DNA from 2 places in the Bacillus sp. H1a genome. Region 1 is predicted to be linked to the other one. Evidence: riboswitches for the same ligand, from Rfam matches in the RefSeq annotation. Region 1 holds a riboswitch; the other holds the start of a gene.
What was found. A riboswitch is a leader RNA that binds a small molecule or an ion and turns the genes downstream of it on or off. The one in region 1 is predicted to bind S-adenosylmethionine.

Region 1 (3,217 bases):
TAAGACAGCCCCAGAAGCATTATGATAATGAGCAAGCTCCTCGCAAAGTGATTTCCCCTTCGCAACGACCAGTCCGCTTAGTACATCGTTATGCCCGCCTAAATATTTCGTTGCACTATGAAGGACGATATCGGCACCTTCTGTTAATGGTTGCTGTATATAAGGTGTGTAGAATGTATTGTCTACAATAAGAAGTAGCCCATGCCTTTTTGCTACACTTGCGACAGCTGCGATATCAGTAACTTGCATTAGTGGATTAGTCGGGGTTTCTATAAAAATAGCTTTTGTTTCAGTTGTGATAGCTTGCTCAATTTGTTTAATAGATTGTGTATTTACGTATCTACATCGAACATTCCACTTTTCTTCATGTTCGGAAAATAGACGATACGTTCCTCCGTATAAGTCTTCAGATACGATAAGCTCATCTCCGGAACGGAATAGTGAAAGGACAAGGAGAACAGCTGCCATTCCTGAGCTACAGGCATAACCTTGATCGCCATTTTCTAGGTCTGCGATTGCTTGTTCTAAAAGACCTCGAGTTGGATTTCCAGTCCTTGAATAGTCAAATCCTGTGGATCTACCAATCCCTTCATGCCGATAAGCAGTTGAGAAATAAACTGGTGGATTAACAGTTCCTGTTGTAGTTTCGCTACGATTCCCGATTTGTGCTAGTTTTGTTTCGATTGTTGACATGTGAAAATTCCCCCTTTGTAAAGTGAACGGCTATGTGAATGTAAAATAAAAAAAGCCTTCTAAGAAGAAGGCTTTCGGTTTGAATAGAGTCTTCTTCTCATCTGTCAAATCTTTCACAATTTGCTGGAATTAGCACCTTATTAACGAATGAACGTTAATGGTTGCTGAGGCGTCATAGGGCCAGTCCCTCTACCTCTCTAGATAAGAATGTTCGTATGAAATTTTTATTATGTTTTTAACTTTACAACAAAAGATAATTGAATTGCAACTCTATTTTAAATAATTTTTATTTTTCCGCAAGTGTCATTGACTTTTATTTTTGTGCATGCTAAATTTATTAAAAAATTAACAAGAATTGTTAAAAGGGGAGCGCATTTCCTTTTAGCTACATAAATAAAATAATAAAGACAAACTCTTATTGAGAGCGGTGGAGGGAAAGGCCCTGTGAAACCCGGCAACCTTCAAACGAAAAGTTTGAAACGGTGCTAATACCTGCAAAACGAATGTTTTGCATAATAAGAGGAGGAACAATTATGTCCCCCTCTTCAAAGTGAAGAGGGGTTTTTATATTGATAGAAATGAGGGAGATACGTGAAATTACTAGATTTATTATCAAAAGGAATTGTAATAGGTGACGGTGCGGTTGGAACGTTATTACATTCGCATGGTTTACAAAGTAGTTTTGAAGAATTGAATTTGTCTGATCCGGACTTAATTATATCAATCCATAAACAATATGTATCTGCTGGAGCGGATGTTATTCAAACGAATACGTATGGGGCAAATGAAGCGAAATTACGTATGTATGGCTTGGAAAATCAAGTTGTCCAAATTAATAAAGCGGCGGTGAAGCTTGCGAAAGCATCAGTAACAGAGCGGAATGCAATTTTAGGGACAATTGGCGGTATGAAACATATTGGAGCTGTTACAACGACTGATATAGAGCGAGAATTTATGCTACTTGAGCAGGCAGGTGCTTTACTAGAAGAACAGGTTGATGGATTACTATTAGAAACTTTTTATGATGAATTTGAAATATTGCATGCCGTTAAAGTATTGCGTAAACAAACGAATATTCCGATTGTAGCTCAGTTAGCGTTACATGAGGCAGGTACGACTCAAAATGGGAATGATGTAAATGAAATATTAAAACAGCTTTTAGATTACGGTGCAAATGTCGTTGGATTGAACTGTCAACTAGGACCACTTCATATGACGGAAGCTTTCAAAATGATATCGATCCCTCAAGATGGCTATTTATCAGCATATCCGAATGCAGGTCTCCCAAATTATGTGGAGGGGCGTTACGTGTATGAGGGAAGTCCAGCATATTTTGAAGAGATGACACCAGAATTTATTGAACAAGGTATTCGTTTATTAGGCGGTTGTTGTGGTACTACCCCGGAACATATTGCAGGAATGAAACGTGCTATTGCAAATATTGCACCCGTAATAGCAAAGGAGACGATTCCAAGGCCTAAAGTGGTCCATACACACGAGAAGCGTTCGAGAGCTCATGTTACTCTCGCGGAGAAGGCAAAGAAACAAACGACAGTTGTAGTGGAATTAGATCCACCGAAAACGTTAGACACGCAGCGATTCTTTGAAGGGGCAAGAGCACTGAAAAGGGCTGGAGCGGATGCTATTACTCTAGCAGATAATTCATTAGCATCTCCTCGCGTTTCTAATATGGCTATGGGTGCATTATTAACGAAACATGATATTCCAGTATTGACGCATTTAACGTGTAGAGATCATAACGTCATTGGACTGCAGTCTCATTTGCTTGGATTATCAGCATTAGGTATGGAGGAAGTGTTAGCTTTAACTGGTGATCCAGCGCGTGTTGGTGATTTCCCAGGTGCAACTTCTGTATATGATTTGTCATCTATCGAGCTAATTAAAATGATTAAAGAGATGAATGACGGTCGTTCTATTTTAGGGAAATCAATCGGCCCGGCAACAAGATTTTCTGTCGGAGGTGCATTCAATCCTCATGTAAGACATTTAAAAGCAGCGGTAAAACGAATGGAAAGAAAAATAGATGCTGGAGCAGAATACTTCTTAACTCAGCCGATTTATGATGTAGCTTTAATTAAAGAATTATATGAAGCGACAAAGCATTTGGAACAACCTATCTTTATTGGAATTATGCCGTTAGTAAGTAAGCGGAATGCCGATTTTCTTCATTTTGAAGTGCCGGGTATTACTCTTCCAGAAGAAATAAGGAAAAGAATGGATGGACATGAAACGAAAGAGGCAGCTATCGAAGAAGGAATTCGTATTTCACAACAATTAATTGATGAGGCGATGAAATATTTTAACGGTATTTATCTTATTACACCGTTTTTAAAATATGAAATTACAGAACATCTCGTGAAATATGTGAGAGAAAACCAAGAAGTGAAAGAAGGTATTAATTGATGAAACGAATAGAAGAGAGATTACAACATGAAATTTTAATATTAGATGGTGCAATGGGAACGATGATCCAACAAGAAGAATTAACAGCGGAAGATTTTGG
Region 2 (3,217 bases), on a different contig from region 1:
CCGATTGTTGTAGCAAGTATTGTTGTTGGGGTTGCTGGTGTTGGCGATGTTAAGAAGTTAGGCCGACTAGGCGGAAAAACACTTATTTACTTTGAAATTATTACAACAATTGCAATTGCTGTTGGTCTATTAATAGCGAACATTTTCCAACCTGGAAAAGGCGTTGATATGGATAAATTGACGAAAACAGATATTTCCAAATATACAGCTACAACAGAGCAAGTACAAAGTCATTCGTTTGCGGATACGTTTGTAAATATTGTTCCAACAAACATTATGAAATCATTAGCTGAAGGTGATATGCTTGCTATTATCTTCTTCTCAGTATTATTTGGTTTAGGTGTAGCAGCAATTGGTGAACGTGGTAAACCAGTTCTACAATTTTTCCAAGGTGTAGCAGACGCAATGTTTTACGTAACGAACCAAGTTATGAAGTTTGCACCATTTGGTGTATTCGCATTAATTGGTGTTACAGTTTCTACATTCGGTTTAGCTTCATTAATTCCATTAGGGAAATTACTAATTGTAGTATACGGAGCAATGATCTTCTTCGTTGTAGTTGTATTAGGACTTACAGCGAAAATATTTGGTATTAATATTTTCCAATTCTTTAAAATTTTAAAAGACGAGCTTATTCTTGCGTATTCTACTGCGAGCTCAGAAACGGTTTTACCTAAAATTATGGAGAAAATGGAGAAATTCGGTTGCCCGAAAGCAATTACATCTTTCGTTATTCCGACAGGTTATTCATTTAACTTAGATGGATCAACTTTATATCAAGCAATTGCGGCAATTTTCTTAGCGCAAATGTACGGTATTGATTTATCCATTACACAACAAATTACATTATTACTTGTACTAATGGTTACATCAAAAGGTATCGCGGGTGTACCAGGCGTATCATTCGTTGTATTATTAGCGACACTTGGTACAGTAGGTATTCCAGCTGAAGGTTTAGCATTTATTGCAGGTATTGACCGTATTCTAGATATGGCTCGTACAGCAGTTAACGTTGTAGGTAACTCTTTAGCAGCTGTAGTTATGTCTAAGTGGGAAGGCCAATATGACGCTGAAAAAGGACAAGCTTATTTAAAAGAGATTTCTGAAAAGGGTCAAGCGGCTTAATTATGATTTATAAAGCTCTCACATAATATGTGAGAGCTTTTCTGTATGTAAAAGAGGAGAGGGAGTTATGAAACGTAAGTACGGTGATGGTTCTACGTGGAAGCGATTAATAGAGAAGACATACACAGTAAAACAAGTTGAAGAAGGTATGTTAGGAGTACTGAATATAAAAAACGTGAGAGAGCCTAGTTATAAAGAATACAAAGGTAAAGAACTTTGCATTGCAGGTGATGAGTATACATGGATGCAATATTTTATAAACGGGAAAAACTTTGCAATTACAGCTATGTTAGACGATCAAAAAAAATTAGTGCAATATTATATCGACGTGACGAAAGAATATAAAATAGACGAGCGTGGTTTACCTTATTTTGATGATTTATATTTAGATGTAGTATTGTTACCGAACGGTGAGATTTATGTATTGGATGAAGACGAGTTAGAGGATGCCTATAGTATGGGTGATATTACTAAGGAAGAATATGAATTAGCTTGGCATATAACAAAATGGATTGTAGCAGCGATAAAAAAGGGAGAATTTTATTGGATTTCAATAATAGATAAAGAGATTGAAAAGTTAAAATGATTGATGTATTCACGTTTTTGTATAATTACCAAAAAAATCTATACAAAAAATAATTGACTTTTGTTTTGTAAGCGAGTAAAGTTAGGAAAGAAATTATTATTAAAAAATAAATATGAAACCTTCTTATAAAGAGAGGCGGAGGGACTGGCCCTACGATGCCTCGGCAGCGGACTCGATTTTAGAGTGCTGTGCCAAATCCAGCAAGCATGTGCTTGACAGATGAGAAGAGCGTTTCTTATAGATGTATAAGACCTCTTCTCGTTGGAAGAGGTCTTTTGTTGTTCATTAGAAAAGGTTGAAAACTAGGGAGAGATGATACTTTGAAAGAAACGAGAGGAAATGGTTTAGCATTATTACCACTTGGAATATTTTTGGCGCTATTTATTGGTTCTGGAATTATTACAGGTGATTTCTATAAATTGCCGATACTTGTAGCGATTTCAATTGCTGTAGGAATTGCTTTAGCGATGAATCGTAAAGAAAGCTTTAATGTGAAAGTGGAACGATTTGCAAAAGGTGCAGGAAATCCGGATATTATGATTATGGTATTAATCTTTGTACTTGCAGGGGCGTTTTCTGAAACAGCAAAAGGAATGGGCGGAGTTGATTCTACAGTTAACTTAGCGCTATCTATTTTACCGCAAGGGTTTATCGTTGCTGGAATTTTTGTTATAGGGGCATTTATTTCATTAGCGATGGGAACTTCAATGGGAACTATTGCCGCATTAGCGCCAATTGCTGTAGGTATTAGTGGGCAAACTGATATCTCAATTGCACTAACGATGGCGACTGTTGTTGGTGGTGCGATGTTTGGTGATAATTTATCATTTATTTCTGATACAACAATTGCAGCTGTAAGGTCGCAAGGAACAGAAATGAAAGATAAGTTTAAAACGAACTTTTTAATTGTATTGCCAGCTGCAATCATTACAATTGTACTATTAGTAATGATTACTTTAGGAAGTGATACAGAAATTAAAGCTCATACATTTGATTGGGTGAAGATTTTACCATATGCAGGTGTACTTGTTACAGCATTACTTGGTTGGAATGTACTTATCGTGTTAACAGGCGGAACTGTACTATCTGGTGTTATCGGTCTCATAGATGGAAGTTATACGTTAGAGAGTTTCTTTAAAAGTGTAACGACTGGAATGGGCGGTATGATGGAATTAGTATTACTTGCAATTTTAATCGGTGGTATGGTTGAACTTATCCAGTATAATGGTGGTATTCAATATTTAATGAATCTTTTAACGCGTAATATTCGTTCGAAAAAAGGAGCAGAGTTTGGAATTGCTGGCTTAGTGAGTATGACGAATATGTGTACAGCAAATAATACAATCTCTATCATTTTTACAGGTCCGCTTGCGAAGAATATTGCGGATCAATATGAAATTGATCCACGTAAATCAGCGAGTGTATTAGATCTTTTCTCCTGCTGTGTACAAGGATTAATTCCGTACGGTGCTCAAATGTTAACAGCGGCAGGATTTGCTGCATTAT

Region 2: another riboswitch for S-adenosylmethionine. It lies ahead of U860_RS0102555 (Na+/H+ antiporter NhaC family protein); the one in region 1 lies ahead of U860_RS0103680 (bifunctional homocysteine S-methyltransferase/methylenetetrahydrofolate reductase).

The regions. Positions count from the first base shown of each region.
Region 1 covers NZ_AYMH01000005.1:136,557-139,773, forward strand. Annotated here, with positions in the region: gene metI (cystathionine gamma-synthase/O-acetylhomoserine thiolyase) at 1-693, opposite strand, end outside; SAM riboswitch class I at 788-901, opposite strand; SAM riboswitch class I at 1,106-1,215, shown strand; gene U860_RS0103680 (bifunctional homocysteine S-methyltransferase/methylenetetrahydrofolate reductase) at 1,285-3,117, shown strand; gene metH (methionine synthase) at 3,117-3,217, shown strand, end outside.
Region 2 covers NZ_AYMH01000003.1:168,091-171,307, reverse strand. Annotated here, with positions in the region: gene gltP (glutamate/aspartate:proton symporter GltP) at 1-1,125, shown strand, start outside; gene U860_RS0102560 (DUF402 domain-containing protein) at 1,193-1,711, shown strand; SAM riboswitch class I at 1,832-1,937, shown strand; gene U860_RS0102555 (Na+/H+ antiporter NhaC family protein) at 2,032-3,217, shown strand, end outside.